DNA from 2 places in the Pseudomonas sp. Leaf127 genome. Region 1 is predicted to be linked to the other one. Evidence: riboswitches for the same ligand, from Rfam matches in the RefSeq annotation. Region 1 holds a riboswitch; the other holds the start of a gene.

Region 1 (9,612 bases):
GCAACGGCTATGCCGCGAATCGTCGTTTGCCGGAAAATCATGGGCATCAGGTTCAAGGCGGAGGTCTGGCCTGTCAGGAAGCCGATCTGGGCAATACGCCCACCTGCCTTTGTTGCAGCAATCGATTGATTGATGCCGTCACCGCCTGCCACATCCAGCAGCAGATCCACGCCCTTGCCATCAGTGAGCTTCAGGACTTCCTCTTCCCACTCAGGGGTGGTGCGATAATTCACGCCGGCCACAGCGCCCAGTTTTTTTACCGCTTCCAGATTGGCATCACGGCTGGAGGTGACGATAACCCTGGCTCCCAGAGCGGTAGCAATCTGTGCCGCAAAAACAGAAACACCTCCAGTTCCCTGAACCAGAACTGTCTGGCCGGCTTCGATCTGACCATAGTCGACGAGCGCATACCACGCGGTCAGCGCGGCAATTGGAAGGGTCGCGGCTTCCTCATCCGACATGTTGTCGGGGGCCCGTACCGCGCTGTCTTCATGGATGATCATGTACTGCGCCAGACCACCAGGCAATGGCGAGCCAAAGCAGTAGTCGGGTTCATCCGGCCCGGGCATGCCGTCCAGCCAGCGTGAATAAAGATGTGAGTTGACCCGATCGCCAATAGCGAATCGGCTGACACCCTCACCCACGGCCACGACAGTCCCCGCCGCATCGCTGACAGGAATCAGCGGCTTGGGCACCTTGTGAGGTTCGTAGATACCGTCAACGATGGCTTTGTCCCGGAAATTGAGCGACACCGCGCCTACTTTTACCAGCAGTTCACCGGCTTGGGGTACGGGTGTTTCTGTCTCTTCCTGTACCAGATTATCCAGGCCGAAATCTTTCAACAGCCACGCTTTCATTTTCCGTCTCCAGTCGTTTTGAGGTGCAGAGCAGAAACGCTCCGTCAGGGCGCATTGTTCTGTGTTGCCGCACCGGGATAAATGCGCAGGAACCGACAGGATTGTTATGCTGGCAAGCAACAATCATCGCAGTGACAGGTTTCTTGGAGGAGAACTGATGGAGCTTCTACAGGCGATGCAGGTATTCGCCAGGCTGGCGGAACTGGAGAGCTTCACCAAAGTTGCAGAAGCCATGCAGACAGGGCGCCCGCACGTCACTCGTACCATTCAGGACCTTGAAGCTTCGCTGGGGGTTCGGCTCTTTCAGCGCACGACTCGCAAGGTAAAACTGACTGCGCAGGGCGCGCGATTTTACGAACGCGTCAAAGAAATCCTGGCGAACATCGCAGAGACGACGACCATGTTTGATCGCAATGGATCAGCATTACGTGGACGGCTTCGAATCGATATCCCCACTGCCTTTTCCCAGCACCGCTTCATGGAAAGCCTCAGGCGATTTACAGAGGCTTTTCCCGAAATCGAGCTGGCGCTGGGGGTGACCGACCGCAGGGTGGATCTCGTAGCCGAGGGCATCGACTGTGTCGTAAGAATTGGTGACCTTCCAGATTCAAGCATGGTCGCCAGAAAAATTGGCACCGTCATCATGGTGACCTGTGCGTCCCCGGTTTATCTTCGGGCCTGTGGGGCACCCAAGACCCTGCACGACCTGATGGATCACCGCTGTGTCAGCTTCCTTTCCGGTCAAAGCAACAGGCCGCTTCCCTGGCATTTCTCGGTGGACGGCGAGGATCATCCCTACACGCCCCACGGTGGCATCACTGTGAATGAGTCAAATGCCTACGTTCAATGTGGTGTTGCAGGCTTCGGTATTGTCCAGGCACCAGGAATCGCCGTTGAGACCTTCCTGGCAAATGGAGAACTGGTTGAGGTGCTCAGTTCCCATCGCCCACAGCCGCGCCTGGTGTCGGTGCTTTATCCAAGCAGAACGCATCTTGCTCCTCAGGTAGAAGCCTTTGTGGGTTGGCTGAAAGAACATTTTCCTGTGCTGCACCCTGACTGGTTCATTGCGCCATCACCTTCGATTGCAGGCTGACGGCGCAACGGCCGGATTTCGCGAACACGTTGCAAGTCGTGTTACAAGGCGCGCAAGCGCAGCAGCCGCGTGCCGTCGAGCGGGTCGGTCAGCCAGTGGCCGTGTACGCCAAAGGCACTGAGCAGGCGTTCGGGGGTCAGCACGTCGTGAGGCAGGCCCAAGGCAATCAGGCGCCCACCGTGGAGCAGGGCCAAACGGTCACATTCCAGCGCCTGGTTGAGGTCGTGCAGGGCGATCACGCAGGTGACCGGCAAGGCCTTGACCAGGCCGAGAATACTCAACTGATGCTGAATGTCGAGGTGGTTGGTGGGTTCGTCCAGCAGCAGGATCTGCGGCCGTTGCGCCAGGGCGCGGGCAATATGCGCGCGTTGGCGTTCGCCGCCGGACAGGGTCTGCCAGTGACGCTCGCGCAGGTGCAGCAGGTCGACGTCCACCAGGGCCTGGCGCACGATCTCATCGTCTTCGCCGCTCCAGGGTGCCAGCGCCGACAGCCAGGGCGTGCGACCCAGCTCCACGGCGTCGCGCACGGTGATGCTGTCGCTGGTGTCGGCCTGCTGCTCGACCACCGCCAGTTGCCGGGCCACGTCACGGCGCTTCATCTGTGCCAGCGGCTGGCCGGCCAGGTGCACGCTGCCGGCGCTGGGTGCCAGAATGCCTGACAGCAGCTTGAGCAGGGTGGATTTGCCCGAACCGTTAGGGCCGACAATGCCCAGGGTTTCGCCGGGCCGCACGCTGAGGCTGACGTCCTGCAGCAAGGCCTGGCCCTTGACGATATGGGTCAGCCCGATGCAGCCGAGCGCTGCGGTATCGAGCAAGGGAGAAAAGGCATTCATCGCGGGCTTTTTCCCCGGATCAGGATCAGGGCGAACACCGGCGCGCCGATCAGCGCGGTGATCACCCCGACCGGCAGGGTCTGGCCCTTGATCAATGTGCGCGACAGCACGTCAGCGGCAATCAGAAACAGCGCGCCGCACAAGGCGCTGACCGGCACCAGCCGGGTATGGCGCACGCCGACCAGCATGCGCACGGCATGCGGGATCACCAGACCGACAAAACCGATGGAGCCGACAATCGACACCATCACGGCGGTGATCAGCGCTGCGCAGGTGATCAGCAGTACTTGCACACGGCGTACCGCAATGCCCAGCGAGGCGGCCGAGTCGCTGCCGAACATGAACGCATCCAGCGCCCGGCGATGCCACATGCACACCAGCAGGCCGGCCAGCACCACCGGCACCGCCAGCCACACCGAATGCCAGCGCACGCCGCTGAGGTTGCCCAGCAGCCAGAACATGATCCCGCGTGCCTGCTCGGAGCTGGCCGACTTGGTGATCAGAAACGACGTCAGGGCATTGAACAGTTGTGAGCCGGCAATGCCCGCCAGAATGATATGCCCGGCCGCGCTTGAGCCTTGGGAAGAGCGGGCGAGCAGGGCGACCATGGCAAACGCGGCCATGGCGCCGGCGAATGCGCCGGCCGACAGCGAAATCGCCCCGGCACCGATGCCCAGCAGGGCGACCAGCACCGCACCGGTCGAGGCTCCGGCAGAAATACCCAGCAAATACGGCTCGGCCAGCGGGTTGCGCAGCAGCGATTGCAGCACCACCCCTGACAGCGCAAGGCCGGCACCGCAGGCGGCGGCGACGATGGCACGGGTCAGGCGGTAGTTCCAGATGATGCCTTCGTCGATGGGGTCAACCGGGAAACCGGCGCCCCATAGCTTGTTGGCCAGGATCTGCCCGACCACCTCCATGCTGATGTAGGTTTCGCCGATGGCGGCGCCGGCGATCACGGCCAGTACCAGCACAACGCTGACCCACAGGGCATGGCCCACCAACACCCAGGCTCTCATGGGGCCTTGTTGAACCGGTCAGCAGCGTCGGCCAGCTCTTCGATACCTGTGAACATGCGCAGGCTGGCCTGCATGGCGTCGGCGTCGATGATGACGATGCGGTCGTTCTTGACCGCGTCCATGTTGCGCGTCACCGGGTCCGACTTGAGGAAGGCCAGTTTGCGCGTGTAGTCGTCAGCCGGAAAGCGGCGGCGGTCCATGCGGGCGATGACCAGGATGTTCGGGTTGGCCTTGGCAATGGTTTCCCAGCCCACGGTCGGCCACTCTTCATCGGAGGCGACGATGTTGCGCAGCCCCAGGCTGTTGAGCATGAAATCCGGAATGCCTTTGCGCCCGGCCACATACGGGTCGATGTCGAGGTCGGCACTGGAGAACCAGAACACTGCCGAGACGTCTTTGGCCTTGTTGCGGTCGACGTTGGCCAGCGCCTTGGCCAGCCGCGCCTTCAGTTCGTCGACCACCTGACGGCCACGGTCCTGGACGTCGAAGATCTGTGCCAGTTGCTCGACGCTTTTATAGAGGGTGTCGATGCGAAACGGCTCCAGCCGCGTACCGTCGGCGCCGACCAGGTTGTCCTTGCCTTCACAGTCCGAAGGCAAGATGTAGGTCGGGATCTTCAGGTCATGAAACTGCTCGCGGGTGCCGACCACCCCCTGTTTGCCCACCATCCACTCCAGTTGCACGGCCACCAGCCCTGGGCGCTTGCCGATCACTGCTTCGAAACTGGGGTCGTTGTCGGCCAGGCGCTCGACCTTGTCGTTCTGGGCCTTGAAGCGCGGCAGTACGTCGTTGAACCACAGTGAAGTGCCGGCCAGGCGTTCACCCAGGCCCAGTTCATAGAGCATCTCGGTGCCGGCCTGGCCGATGGTCACCGCCTTGTCCGGGGCCTTGGCGAAGGTCAGCGGCAGGCCGCAGTTCTCGAGCGTCAGCGGATACCGGGTGGGGGCGGCAAGGCTCTGGGCGCAAAAGCCCAGGGTGACCATCAGCAGGGTCAGGCGCGGCAGCGACAGCAGGGGCGGCATGAAAGGGCGATCTCCATTTCGTACGAAAGCGGGACGCAGTGTACAGGCAGGAAATACATCGCGGTCGCGACCCGACAGGCAGGCCTCGGCAGAACACACGACAGCAAGGCGTGCGCGGATGTCCTTCCCGGACACCCCGCCGGTCAGTAAAAATTCAGGTCGGCAGGTCTCCTGACTGGCACGTCTGCGCCTTGCTCCAGCCTTCCCGGGGATGAAACCCAGTGGCGCCTATGAAGCGGCTCGATGCCTACAGTTGCGGGGGCAGTTTCGTTTGCTTTTACCTGAGCGGTGACTGCGCATCGGTGGTGCTGCGTTACAAACCGGATCGCAATGCTCATTTACTTGAGTAAACTCCGCTTGCTCGCCGCTTTGCGCCTTGCCTCACCTTCGCTCGTCGACTTCTCAGGCAAAACCAGGCGTTTCACGGCCTGCGAATTCCCTGTTAGTTCCTCTCGGAAACCGACGGCGGCGATGGTAAACCATCGACACACGAGTCGCTAACGGTTTGTGTCCAGCCGCTGCAGGCAGTTGATCAGGTGCAGGCGCATGGCCGCGCGGGCCGCGTCGCCGTCCTGATGGACGATGGCCGTGAAGATCTGCGCCTGCTCGCGGGCCTGGGCCTCGGGGTCTTCGGCATGCGCCAGCACGGGCTGGTTGCCGAACCCGGTGCCGATGCGTGGCAGGATGCTGCTGCCCAACTGGTTCATCACGTCGGTGAAAAAGCCATTGGCGGTGCACAGGGCAATATGGCGATGGAACTGGTAGTCGGCCTGTACCGTATCGACGCCTTGCCGGGCGCAATCCTGCAGATGCTGCAACGCCTGGGCGATGGCCTCCAGTTGTTCCGGGGTGCGGCGCCGGGCGGCGAGGGCGGCGGCTTCCGGCTCCAGGCTCAGGCGCAGTTCGAGCACCGCCACGGCGTCGTGGCGCGTGCCGACCGCTGGCTCGTCGGGCGTTGCGCTGCGTGCTTGTGCGGCATCGACCACGAAGGTGCCGATGCCGTGGCGGGTTTCCACCAGGCCCTCGGCCTGCAGGCGCGACATGGCTTCACGCACCACGGTACGGCTGACACCGGTTTCAAGGATGATGGCCTGCTCGGTGGGCAGTTTTTCACCGCTTTTGATCTCGCCTTCACGAATCCTGCGGGAAAACTCGGCGACCAGCTGCTGGGTCAGGTTCGAGCGACGGCCCGAGGCTGCGGATGGTTGGTCCATATCGATGGGTCAGGTCCTGTGGGGCGCTGAGTATAACCTCGTGACGCGCCGGGATGCGGGTGTGTTTGTCGTTCTGTGCGGCCTATAATCGGGTATCCGACAAGAACGAGGCTGTAATGTCCGACAACGCCGCTCCCGCGCAGAAAAACCATCGACGCCTGGCCGAAACCCTGGTCGACCGCTTTGCCCAGCGCATGCGCGACGGCGTGCTGCAGCGCGGCGAAAAGCTGCCCTCGGAAGTGCACATCATGGAAGCCGAAGGTGTCAGTCGCACCGTTGTGCGTGATGCCCTGTCGCGGCTGCAGGCTGCCGGTCTGGTCGAGACCCGGCACGGGGTCGGCACCTTCGTGCTCGACATGCCGGCGCCGGAAGGCTTCAGCGTGGGGCCGGCGACCATCGCCACCTTGTCCGATGTACTCAATCTGCTGGAGTTTCGCCTGAGCGTGGAAGTGGAAGCCGCCGGCATGGCCGCCCAGCGGCGCAGCCCCGAGGCGTTGCTGGAACTGAAGCGGGCCTTCGAGGCGCTGCTCGAAGGCCCGCAAAAATCCGGTACCACCATCAATGCCGACTTTCAGTTCCATCTGAAGATTGCCAAGGCCAGCGGCAATGCCTACCTGATCGACATCATGAAGCACTTGGGCACCAAGCTGATCCCGCGCACCCGCATGAACTCGGCCTACACCGGTCAGAGCGACCGTACCGCCTACCTCAAGGGCATCGATGCCGAACACCGGCAGATCTACGAAGCCATCGCCCAGGGCAACGTCGACGCCGCGCGTGCCGCCATGTACCTGCACCTCAACGGCAGCCGCATGCGCCTGCGCCGCACCCAGTCGCTATACGGCGACTGACCCCCCGTAGGAGCGCGCTTGCCGGAATGCCGGACCACCGCGACCGGCTGCGTTAGCAGTCGTAAATTTTCAGCGTTTCCAAAAATTTGCGAGCGCTACGCACTCGGTCGCCGGCAAGCGGGCTCCTACCGGACGGTGCCTGTCCGAATAGCCCACTCTGCCGGAATGCCGCGACCGGCTGCGCCAGCAGTCGTAAAATTTCAGCGTTTCCGAGAATTTGCGAGCGCTGCGCACTCGGTCGCCGGCAAGCGGGCTCCTACCGGACGGTGCCTGTCCCAATAGCCTGCTGGCCCGCACCTCAACGGCAGCCGCATGCGCCTGCGCCGCACCCAGTCGCTGTACGGCGACTGGGCCCCGGTAGGAGCGCGCTTGCCCGCGACCGGCTGCGTAGCAGTCGTAAAAATAGTGGCGTTTCCAAGATTTCTGCGAGCGCTACGCACTCGGTCGCCGGCAAGCGGGCTCCTACCGAACCGTGCCTGTCCGAATAGCCCACTCTGCCGGACCACCGCGACCGGCTGCGCCAGCAGTCGTAAAATTTCAGCGTTTCCGAGAATTTGCGAGCGCTGCGCACTCGGTCGCGGGCAAGCGCGCTCCTACCGGGCCGCAATCGCACGATCAGAGAAAGTTGTACTGCACCCCGACCCGCAACCGCAGCTGGCGTTCATCGTCGGTGGCGTTGACCTTGATGTCACCCACCTCGAAGAACGGTGTCCAGTTCTTGTCCCACTTGTACTTGAACGCTGCGTTCTGCTCGTAGTCGCTGGTGTCGTTGTCGTAGCGGATGTAGTCGGCATCGAAGTAGATGAACTGGTACTCGTACGCCCAGGCACTGCCCTTGGGCGCGTAGTTGAGCCACACGTCATAGCGGTTGACCGTCTGGTCGTCCGAGGCGTTGTAGGCCATGTTCTTGTTGACCTTGTCGCGGTCGAGTTTGATCGAGTCGAAGCGATAGCGGCCCGACAGGCTCAGCTCGTCGGTCAGCTTGTAGCCGACCTTCAGGCCGGTCTTGTACGCCGTCGATTTCTCGATACTTTCCAGCTGGAAGGACGGGGTGAAGGTCCACTTGCTGTCGAGCTTGTACTGGTAACTGACGGTCAGCTCATGGCCGCTGCCCACGGTGTTGTCGAATGCCACGTCCTGGCGGTCACCGGCGGTCTTGTACTTGAGCTCGCCTTCGAAGCCCCAGCCGCTTTCCAGGCGCGTGCCGAACTTGACCCGGTCCGAGTGCATGCGCGACTCCTCCGTGTACTGGTGCCGGTAGTTGACGTAACCGGTATTGCCGGCCTGAACCCAGGCACTGGTCAGCAGGGTGGTGGAAGTCAGCGCGATCAGAGAGATGATTTTTTTCATTTTTTTATTCTTGTGATTGAGTTGATTTTCAGGGTTTTTCAGCAAATCGCAGGCAGCCGGATCCCGTGGCCGTAAAGGCCGCAAATCAAACTGACAGCGGGAGAGGCAGCGGCAAGCGGTGAGCTTCAAGCGGCAAGAAGCGATGCAGCGTCCTCGCGTGGTTCTTGCGGCTTGTCACCTGCAGCTTGTCGCTCGGTATTCAACCAGTGGGGCGGGCGTCCAGGTCGCGGCTGGCCTGGATCAGCAGCCTCGAGTAGTCGTGATGCACCTGGTTGCCCAGCAATTGGTCGCTGTCCAGGGTCTCGACCACCCGGCCCTGTTGCATCACCGCCAGGCGATCACACAGGTGGGCGACCACCCCCAGGTCATGGGTGACCATCAGGTAGGTCAGGCCGCGCTGGCGGCGCAGGTCAGCCAGCAGGTTGAGAATCTCGGCCTGCACCGACACATCCAGCGCTGAGGTGGGCTCGTCGAGCAGCAGCACCTTCGGTTGCAGGATCAGCGCCCGGGCTATCGCCACGCGCTGGCGCTGCCCACCTGAAAGCTGGTGCGGGTAGCGGTAGCGGAAGCTGTCGTTGAGGCCGACCTGGCCCAGCACTTCACTGACCCGCTCGTTACGCTCGCCGATGCGGTGCACGCTCAGCGGTTCCTTGAGCGCGGTGTCGACAGTGTGCCGTGGGTGCAGCGAGGCGTAGGGGTCTTGGAACACCATCTGCACCGTGCGGTAGTGCTCGGCATCAAGCTTGCGCTGTACCCCTTGGCCGGCGACCTTCAGGTGGCCGCTCCAGTGGTGATACTGGCCGGCCAGGCAGCGCAGGACAGTGGTCTTGCCCGAGCCGGACTCGCCGACCAGGCCGAACGACTGGCCTTGCTCGACCTGCAGGTTGACATCGTGTAGCACCTGGTTGACGGCCGCGCCCGTGCCAAAGCTCAGGTTCAGTGAATCGACTTCGATCATCGCCATGGGATCAACCTCAGTGTGTGAGCCAGAGTGGGTCGCGTTGCAGCACCGGCAGGCTGGCGCGAGGGCGGTCCAGGCTGGGCAGGGCGGCGAGCAGGCCTTGGGTGTAGGGATGACGGGCGTGGTCCAGGTCCTTGGCGGCCAGCGACTCGACCACCCGTCCGGCGTACATCACCAGCACGCGGTCGCAGAAGTGGCGCACCAGGTTCAGGTCGTGGCTGATGAACAGCAGGCCCAGGTCGCGTTCGCTGACCAGTTCTTCAAGCACATTGAGCACCTGGCGGCGCACCGAGACGTCCAGCGCCGAGGTCGGCTCGTCGGCGATGATCACCTGCGGGTCGGTGATCACCATCATGGCGATCATGATCCGCTGGCCCATGCCGCCGGACACCTCATGCGGGTACAGCTCGAA
Region 2 (9,612 bases), on a different contig from region 1:
ATCCAGAAGGCTCACCGGCAGGATCTCGAAATCGTCGACCCGCTGGCTGCCGGTCGCCCAGACCGGGCGCACGCCCATCAGGGCCATGGCCTGGGCAATGTCATCACCGCCGGTGCGCATGGTCGCAGTGCCCCACACCGACAGGCCAAGCTGGCGCAAATGATCGCCATGATCTTGCAGGTGACGTTCCAGCAACAGGCTGGTCGAATGAAAACCGATGCGCCAGGCCGTAGGGGTCGGCAGGTTGCGTACATCGACGCTGAAAAAATTGCGCCCGGTGGGCAGCACGTCCAGCCGCCCGCGACTCGGTGCCCCACTGGGACCGGCCGGTACGAAACGCCCGGCCAGGGCATCGAGCAGACCCTGCATCTCGGCCGGGCCGCAGGCGTCCAGACACGGTGCCACGATCTCACGCAGGTGCTCGATGATCAGGTGCAAGTCTTGGTGAGCGGGTACGTCAGCCAGGCTTTCATTTCTGATGACACGCTCGATCAACTGCGCCGCATACAGCTCCAGCCGCTCACGGCTGTCACCCTGTGTGCGCCAGGGCTCCTGGCTCACCGCCTGCAAGAGCGCCGGTTTTTCCGGGGCGCATGGCTCGGCGAGGGCGCAGTCCAGCGGGTCGAAGTCCAGGGCAAAGGCCTTGGCCAAGGCCCGCAGCAGGCTCGAATGCGCCCCGCGGCCGTCGCCACGCGGGATGCGCAGCAGGGCCAGCAAGGTGTCGATGCGCAGCCGTCCGCTCGGCGACTCGCCGAACACGTGCAAGCCGTCGCGAATCTGCGATTCCTTCAGGTCACACAGGTAGGTGTCCAGGCGCGGCAGCCAGACGGCGGCATCGGCGTCGGCATTGAGCGAAGCATCCAGTTGCAGCTCCAGGTCGAGCCGGCTGTCGCGCACCTGTTGCAGGATTTCACGTTGCAGCTCACGGGCGCGGCGCGGGTCGAGCAACTGCGCTTCGTAATACTCGTCGGCCAGTCGCTCCAGGTCGCGCAGCGGTCCGTAGGTTTCGGCGCGGGTCAACGGTGGCATCAGGTGGTCGATAATCACCGCCTGGGTACGGCGCTTGGCCTGGGCGCCCTCGCCCGGGTCATTGACGATAAATGGGTAGATGTTGGGCAACGGGCCAAGGATAGCGTCCGGCCAGCACGTCGCCGACAGCCCGACCCCCTTGCCCGGCAGCCACTCCAGGTTGCCGTGCTTGCCCACATGGATCACCGCCTGGGCGCCATAGGCAAAACGCAGCCAGAAGTAGAACGCCAGGTAACCATGGGGTGGTATTAAATCGGGGTCGTGGTACACCGCACTGGGGTCGACCTGGTAACCGCGGGCCGGCTGGATGCCGACAAAGGTCAGGCCCAGGCGCAGCCCGGCGACCATCATGCGCCCGCCACGAAACATCGGGTCGGCTTCAGGCGCCCCCCAGCGCTGGATCACCGCCTCACGATTGGCCTCTGGCAAGGTGGCAAACGCCGTCAGGTAGTCTTGCAGTGCCAGGCTTTGCTGGCACGGCCGCAGATCGAGGCTGTCCAGGTCGTTGGTCACCCCGCCCAGCAATTGCTGGATCAGCGCGGTGCCGCTGTCGGGCAGCCCCTCGACCGGATAGCCTTGCTGTTGCATGGCGCGCAGGATATTCAGCGCCGCCGCTGGCGTGTCCAGCCCCACCCCATTGCCGATACGGCCGTCGCGGGTGGGGTAGTTGGCCAGGATCAGGGCGATGCGCTTGTCGGCATTGTTGCGCCGCGCCAGCTCGATCCAGTTGCGCGCCAGGTGCGCGACGAAGTCCATGCGCTCGGGCTGGGCGCGGTAGCAGACCACGTCCGACTGGCTGCGCTCGCTGTGCCAGGCCAGGTCCTTGAAGCTGATCGGCCGGCTGATGATGCGCCCGTCCAGCTCCGGCAAGGCGATGTGCATGGCCAGGTCACGGGCACCCAGGCCCAGGTCGCTGGCCTGCCAGGCCGGCTCGTTGTCCTGGGCGCAGATGGCCTGGATCACCGGGACATCGCGCCGGAACGGCCGCAAGTGCGGCGTTTCCGGGCTCGACTGGGCAAAGCCTGTGGTGTTGAGAATCAACGCGGCATCGGCCTCGTCCAGCCAGTCTTCGACGGCCGTCAGACAGCCGGCTTCCTTGAGGCTGGCCACGGCGATCGGCAGCGGGTTGAGGCCCTGGGCCTGCAAGCGCTGGCAGAACACGTCGATGAACGAAGTGTTGGCCGCCTGCAAGTGCGAGCGGTAGAAGATCAAGGCCGCTACCGGTGCGTCGGCGGCCCAGTCGGTTTGCCAATCGGCCAGTTGCGCCCGGGTCTTGTGCGGATGGTAGATGACGGCACGTGGCAGGGCCTGGGGCTCTTGCCAGGCGTAGTCGCGCCCCAGCCACTGGCTGGCCATGCAGTTGAACAGGTTCAGGGCATTGTCCAGCCCGCCCTGGCGTAAAAACTGCCAGAGCCGCTCGCCCTCGGCGGCCGGCACCGTGCTGAAATCGGATAATTCCGGGTCCGGGCGATCGCAGCCCGGCACCAGGATCACCTGCACACCACGCGCCGCCAGCTCCAGCAGGCGCTGCACGCCGTAGCGCCAGTAGCCGATGCCGCCGTGCAGCGAGAGCAGGATGACCCGCGCATGCTGCAGCACTTCTTCGACATACAGGTCGACCGAGGCGTGATTCTGCACCTGCATCGGGTTGGCCAGGCGCAGGCTCGGGTAGTCGTCCGGCAATTGCTGCGCAGCCTCGGCCAGCAAGGCCAGGCTGGAGTCGCCGCTGCAGAGAATCACCAGGTCGGCGGGGGTTTGCCCCAGGTCGGCAATGCTGTCGTCCGTTACGAAACCACCGGGCTGGGTTCTCAGCAGGTGCATGGCTTAACCGGCCAATGCCGCGTGCAAGCGCGCTTCAAGCACCGCCGCATCCAGTTCCTGGCCGATCAGCACCAGGTGCGTGGCGCGCTCTTCATCTGCGCGCCAAGCGCGGTCGAAATGCTTGTCGAAGCGGGTGCCGACGCCTTGCACCAACAGGCGCATCGGCTTGCCGGGGATGGCCACGAAGCCCTTGACCCGCAGGATGCCGTGCTCGACCACCAGTTGCGTCAGGGCCGCGAGCAGGCGCGCTTCTTCAGCCTCGGGCAGCTTGATCGAGATCGAGTCGAAAGCGTCGTGATCGTGGTCGTCGTGGTCATCACCTTCGTGATGGTCATGATGGGTCTTGCGCCCGTCGATGTGCCGCTCGGACTCGGCGCCGACCCCCAGCAGCACGCTCAGTGGCAAGCGGCCGTTACTGGCCTCGATCACCTTGACCGCCGGCGGCAGCTCTTCGGCGACTTCGGCGCGCACGGCGGCCAGGCCCTCGGCGTCGATCATGTCGGCCTTGTTGAGGATCACCAGGTCGGCGCTGGCCAGTTGGTCGGCGAACAGCTCGTGCAGCGGCGATTCGTGGTCCAGGTTGGGGTCCAGCTTGCGCTGCGCGTCGACCTGGTCCGGGTAGGCGGCGAAGGTGCCGGCCTTGACTGCCGGGCTGTCGACCACGGTGATCACGGCATCAACGGTGCAGGCGGTGCGGATTTCCGGCCACTGGAAGGCCTGCACCAGCGGCTTGGGCAAGGCCAGGCCGCTGGTTTCGATCAGAATGTGGTCCAGTTCGCCACGGCGCTCGACCAGCTCGCGCATCACCGGGAAGAACTCTTCCTGCACGGTGCAGCACAGGCAGCCGTTGGCCAGTTCGAAAATGCGGCCATTGGCTTCTTCTTCGGTACAGCCGATGGTGCATTGCTTGAGGATTTCACCGTCGATGCCCAGCTCGCCGAACTCGTTGACGATCACCGCGATGCGCCGGCCTTCGGCGTTATCAAGCATGTGGCGCAGCAAGGTGGTTTTGCCCGAGCCCAGAAAGCCGGTGACGATGGTGACGGGAAGCTTGGACTGCGTTTTCATCGGATGCCCTTTGGTCATGCGGCGGGCAAACAGGACGACAGCCGCGCGCCGGGCGCACAGTGCGAATCGCCACCGGATCACCCCGCCCGGTTGTAGTGAGAATTCGGTTGAGGCAGGTCTCCTGGCTGGCGGCGTGGCCATGGCCTGCTGGCCAGGCCGTTCGCCGCGCCTTCCCGCCCAGGGCAGTGGCTGTGCGACGAACAGGACCGTTTACAGTTGCGGGGGCAGCTACGGCTCGACCGTATTCCCGTCTTAGCCTTGCGCCATTTGCACAAGGAACCTCAGACCGGCAAGGCTACGCAGTGGCTGGGCAAGGGTCAATGTCAAGATTGACGTCATGCATGGCTCATGCTCTGCTACACACCTTGTTACGGGTGCCCTTCACAGGGTGAAACGGGAAACCGGTGCTGTCGTCCGCCTGCCAATGGGCTGACACAAAGTCCGGTGCTGCCCCCGCAACGGTAAGCGAGCGAAGGGTCTATCCACTGTGCCACGGCATGGGAAGGCGATCCTTGCATGACGTCCTGAACGTCCCTCGCCAGCCCGGAGACCGGCCCGCTATCTATTTCTCTGACAACCCCGCGGTGGGCGGGCGCAGTCGATACGGGCCGATGTTCGTCGCCCCGCGTCCATGCGCCTGCCTGCCCTTTTGAAAACAAGAGGCAAGCCGTATGTCGATCATCAGCAGCAGCCACCCCGCCGCCACTCCCACCACCCTCAGCCAGCGCCTGACGGCCGCCATCGGCGCGGTATTGCTCGGTTGCAGCCTGGTGTATTTCGCCGGCTTCTCGCACATCGACGCGGTGCACAATGCCGCCCACGACACCCGGCACAGCGCCGCCTTTCCTTGCCATTGAGGCCTGACCATGTTCAAGCGAATTGTGCAGACCGCAGGTTTCAGCGGCCTGCTGGCCGCCCTGCTGCTGACCCTGGTGCAGAGCCTGTGGCTGACGCCACTGATTCTTGAAGCGGAAACCTTCGAGCAGGCACCGGCCACCCAGGAACACACCCACGCGCCGGGCGCTGCCGCCCATGTGCATGCGCACGACGACGAGGCCTGGGCACCGGCCGATGGCTGGCAGCGCTTGCTGTCGACCACCGGTGGCAATCTGGTGGTGGCCGTGGGCTTTGCCCTGATGCTGGCCGGGCTCTACACCCTGCGTGCGCCGGGCAGCACGCTGCAGGGCCTGTTCTGGGGACTGGCCGGGTTTGCGGTGTTTGTCCTGGCGCCTACCCTGGGGCTGCCTCCGGAATTGCCGGGGACGGCAGCGGCCGAACTGGGCCTGCGCCAGAACTGGTGGATTTCCACCGCCGCCGCCACGGCTGCGGGCCTGGCGCTGATCGTGTTCGGCCGCGGCACCTTGCTCAAACTGCTGGGGGTGGCCGTGCTGGTGGTGCCGCATGTGATCGGCGCACCTCAACCGGAACAGCATGCGAGCCTGGCACCCGAGGCGCTGGCGTCGCAGTTCATCGTTGCGTCGTTGGTGACCAATGCACTGTTCTGGGCCGCCCTGGGGGCCATCAGCGCCTGGCTGTTCCGCCGCAGCCGGCATGCCGGTCAGTACTGACCGGCCGTGGCTGGCCCTGGGCCTGGGCTGCCGACACAGCTGCCCGGCCGAGGTGCTGCTGGCGCTGATCACACAGAGCCTGCATGACCATGGCCTGGGTATCGGGGCGGTCAGTGCGCTGGCTTCCATCGACAGCAAGTGCGACGAGCCGGGCTTGTGGCAGGCTGCCGAACAACTCGGCCTGCCGCTGGTGTTTTTCAGTGCAGCACAGCTCCAGGCCTATGAAGGCCAGTTGACTCACCACTCGGCGCTGGCCTTCGAGCGCACCGGCTGTCGTGGCGTGGCCGAAAGCACGGCGCTGGCACTGGCCAGCCAGTTGAGCGGCAAGCCTGCCTGGTTGCGCATCACCTACCGGAAAAACGATCAGGCCACATTGGCCTTGGCCAGCAGCCCTGTTACAGGCAGATAATACCGGCTTTATTGCGACCTTATTTCTTGCACGTCTCTGGAGTGTTCATTGACTGTTTATTTCATCGGTGCCGGCCCCGGCGATCCCGAGCTGATCACCGTCAAGGGCCAGCGCCTGATTCGCACGTGCCCGGTCATTATCTATGCCGGCTCGCTGGTCCCCCTGGCCGTGCTGGAGGGCCATAGCGCCCATCAAGTGGTCAACAGCGCCGAGTTACACCTGGAACAGATCATCGCCTTGATGAAATCGGCTCATGCACAAGGCCAGGATGTGGCCCGGGTGCATTCCGGCGACCCGAGCCTGTACGGGGCGATCGGCGAGCAGATTCGCTGCCTGCGCGAACTGGATATTGCGTTTCAGATCGTTCCCGGTGTCACCGCCACGGCCGCTTGCGCGGCCCTGCTGGAAAGCGAGCTGACCCTGCCGGACGTGGCCCAGAGCGTGATCCTGACCCGCTTTGCCGACAGCAGCCCCATGCCGGCCGGTGAAGCCTTGGGTGACCTGGCACGGCATGGCACGACCATGGCCATTCATCTGGGGATCAAGCATATCGGGGCGATCGTGGCCGAGCTGTTGCCACATTACGGGACCGACTGCCCGATTGCCGTGGTGCACCGCGCCAGCTGGCCGGACCAGGACTGGGTGCTGGGCACGCTGGCCGACATCGAAGACAAGGTAAAGGCCAAGGGCTTCAGGCGCACGGCGCTGATTCTGGTCGGGCGGGTACTGGCAACGGACACGTTTGCCGAGTCATCGCTGTATCGGGCGGGGCATGCGCATTTGTACAGGCCAGTGTAGGAGCCCGCTTGCCGGCGACCGAGTGCGCAGCGCTCGCAAAAATCTCGAAAACACCACAAATTTACGACTGCTGCGCAGCCGGTCACGGGTAGGAGCGCGCTTGCCGGAATGCCGGACCACCGCGACCGAGTGCGCAGCGCTCGCAGAAATCTCGGAAACACCACAAATTTACGACTGCTGCGCAGCCGGTCGCAGGTAGGAGCCCGCTTGCCGGCGACCGAGTGCGCAGCGCTCGCAGAAATCTCGAAAACACCACAACTTTACGACTGCTGCGCAGCCGGTCGCGGGTAGGAGCGCGCTTGCCCGCGACCGAGTGCGCAGCGCTCGCAAAAATCTCGAAAACACCACAACTTTACGACTGCTGCGCAGCCGGTCGCGGTGGTCCGGCATTCCGGCAGAGCGCGACCAGGGAGTGCGCGAGTTGATCAGTAGTAGGCGTTTTCTTTCTGGGTATGGTCGGTTACGTCACGCACGCCGTGCAGCTCGGGGATGCGCTCGAGCAGGGTGCGCTCGATGCCTTCCTTGAGCGTCACGTCGGCCTGGCCGCAGCCCTGGCAGCCGCCGCCGAACTGCAGGACGGCGATGCTCTGCTCGCCCTCCTCGACCACGTCGATCAGGCTGACCTGGCCGCCATGGCTGGCAAGTCCCGGATTGATCTCGGTTTGCAGGTAGTAGTTGATGCGCTCGTTGATCGGGCTGTCGGCATTGACGGTCGGCACCTTGGCATTGGGGGCCTTGATGGTCAACTGGCCGCCCATGCGGTCGGTGGCGTAGTCGACCACGGCATCGTCCAGGAAGGCCTCGCTGAAGCCGTCGATCCAGGCGGTGAAGCGCGCCAGGCCGATGGCCTTGTCTTCGGGCTTTTCTTCGCCCGGCTTGCAGTAGGCAATGCAGGTTTCAGCGTATTGGGTGCCGGGCTGGGTAATGAATACCCGGATGCCGATGCCTGGGGTGTTCTGCTTTTCCAGCAGATCGGCCAGGTAGTCGTGGGCAGCATCGGTAATGGTGATAGCGGTCATGAAATTTCCTCGCAGACGTGCTGGCAGTTTACGCCAATCGGTGGCGCCGCACAAAACCCAGTATTTTTGTCAGGATAGCGCAACCGAGCGGCGCGCGGCCCTGCGCGCGTCCAGCCAGCCCTTCATGCGCACGTACAACCCCTTCTCGATCCACTCGTAACTGATCCAGGCACCAATGGCGATCACCGGTACACAGAAGGCAAACACCAGATACGGGTCGAGCCCGTAGCGTTGCGCCACCAGCAGGCCGCCATAGAGCACCAGCACATGCAGCAGGTACACCGAATACGAACAATCCCCCAGCACCTTGAGCAGCTTGCTGCCGCGAAACAGCGGCTCCAGCGAAATGCAGCACAGCACGATCAAGGCGCTGGGCAGGCCCCAGTTGAGCAACCGTTGGCTGTTGTCCAGATGCTGGATCAGCATCAGCGCCGCCACGATACCGGCCAGGGGCAGCCACACCGCCTGCCGGATCCAGCCGCGCTGGTAGATCATGGCAATGGCAATGCCGAGCAGGAATTCATAAATGATGTCATTGCCGTAAAAACGGCTGATCAGCCCCGTGCCCGCCAGCACCTCGGTGACCACGAACAGCGCGCTGGCAATGATCAGCACCCGGTGCCGGCGCTCGAACAGAAACACCAGCGAGAACAAGACATAGAACAGCATCTCGTAATTGAGCGTCCAGCCCACGTTGAGTGTGGGATACAGGCCATAGCCGCCGGGGTTTTCCGAGGGAATGAACGCCAGCGACAGCAGGAAATTCTGCCAGCCGATCACCTGGTGCGGCAGCCACGGCGCGGCCCACAGCAACAGCAGGCCCATGGCCAGGGTGTACAGCCAGTACGCCGGCACGATACGAAACAATCGATAGGCAATGAAGCGCGAGGCGGGGATGTCGCGCTCGCAGGTGGACAGGTAGATCACCAGGCCACTGATGACGAAGAAGATGTCGACGCCCACGGCGCCCTTGGAAACAAAAAACTCACCAATCGGCCCGCTGGCCTTGAAGTCGAAAAAGATCTGCATGAAGTGATGGCACACCACTACCCATGCTGCAAATGCCCGCAGGGCCTGAACCGAAATCAGCATTCCTGAACCTCTTTTTTACGTGTCTTTCACTGGTCGTCCACACCCGAACCGGGGGAACACGCAGAGAAACAGACCGTAATAACGCGCAAAAGATCGGCAGAAAGGGGCTTGATCACGATGACAGATAATGGCTGCAGGCCACATCCGGTGCGGTCTGCAGCCTGAAAGCCCTTTGTCAGAGGTTCTCGTAGCGGTTCATGTCCAGCACACCCGCCTCACGCGGATCCTGCTCCTTGATGTAGCGATTGAGGTCATGAAACCAGGTCCAGAACTGCGGATGAGTGCGACGGATGCCCCAACGCTCGACGATTTTTTCAAAGGCCTGCGGGTCGCTGGCCTGCTGCATGGCGTCGACGAACGCTGCCACCTCGGCGGCCGGCACATTGAACATGAAGTTCGGGTAGCTGCTCAGTACGCCCGGGTAGATTGTCAGCGTGTCGAGCCGTGACTGGTAGCGGTACGACTCGCCCAACAGAAACGCCACGTTGCTGTGCGCCCGGTTGCGCAACAGGCTGTAGACCTCACGCCGCCCGCTGCTGTCTTCGATGCGCAGCATCGTGGCTTCCGGCAATTGGTCAATGACCTTGAGCCGGGCTGCCGGCAGCGCCGCCAGACGGCTGAGGCGTTGCTCGGCGTCGGCCAGGGCGGGCGACAGGCCCGGCCGCGAGCATTGACCACCAGCGGCCAGGTAGCAGCGATTGATCGGGTCAGGCGCGGCATTGAGCGCCCCTGCGTGGCGCAGCAATTGTTCGGCAAAATCGCGCATCGGCCGCTTTTTATCGAGTCCGAGGCTGCTGGCGGTGTCGTC

The links. Region 1 has a riboswitch for cobalamin ahead of ASF84_RS08435 (ABC transporter substrate-binding protein). Riboswitches for the same ligand answer to the same signal wherever they lie in the genome.
Region 2: linked by a shared signal. The riboswitch ahead of cobW (cobalamin biosynthesis protein CobW) and the one ahead of ASF84_RS08435 (ABC transporter substrate-binding protein) in region 1 are both predicted to bind cobalamin.

Annotation. Positions count from the first base shown of each region.
Region 1 is NZ_LMOA01000012.1:130,876-140,487, forward strand. Features, by position in the region: gene ASF84_RS08415 (zinc-dependent alcohol dehydrogenase family protein) at 1-857, opposite strand, end outside; gene ASF84_RS08420 (LysR family transcriptional regulator) at 1,033-1,950, shown strand; gene ASF84_RS08425 (ABC transporter ATP-binding protein) at 1,992-2,783, opposite strand; gene ASF84_RS08430 (FecCD family ABC transporter permease) at 2,780-3,802, opposite strand; gene ASF84_RS08435 (ABC transporter substrate-binding protein) at 3,799-4,812, opposite strand; cobalamin riboswitch at 4,969-5,303, opposite strand; gene ASF84_RS08440 (FadR/GntR family transcriptional regulator) at 5,322-6,038, opposite strand; gene ASF84_RS08445 (FadR/GntR family transcriptional regulator) at 6,155-6,889, shown strand; gene ASF84_RS08450 (oligogalacturonate-specific porin KdgM family protein) at 7,505-8,239, opposite strand; gene ASF84_RS08455 (ABC transporter ATP-binding protein) at 8,439-9,203, opposite strand; gene ASF84_RS08460 (ABC transporter ATP-binding protein) at 9,214-9,612, opposite strand, start outside.
Region 2 is NZ_LMOA01000021.1:337,435-347,046, forward strand. Features, by position in the region: gene cobN (cobaltochelatase subunit CobN) at 1-2,850, opposite strand, end outside; gene cobW (cobalamin biosynthesis protein CobW) at 2,854-3,918, opposite strand; cobalamin riboswitch at 4,013-4,217, opposite strand; cobalamin riboswitch at 4,274-4,491, shown strand; gene ASF84_RS14875 (CbtB domain-containing protein) at 4,590-4,775, shown strand; gene ASF84_RS14880 (CbtA family protein) at 4,785-5,486, shown strand; gene ASF84_RS14885 (cobalamin biosynthesis protein) at 5,470-5,895, shown strand; gene cobM (precorrin-4 C(11)-methyltransferase) at 5,944-6,693, shown strand; gene nfuA (Fe-S biogenesis protein NfuA) at 7,119-7,712, opposite strand; gene ASF84_RS14900 (acyltransferase family protein) at 7,782-8,804, opposite strand; gene ASF84_RS14905 (fatty acid cis/trans isomerase) at 8,980-9,612, opposite strand, start outside.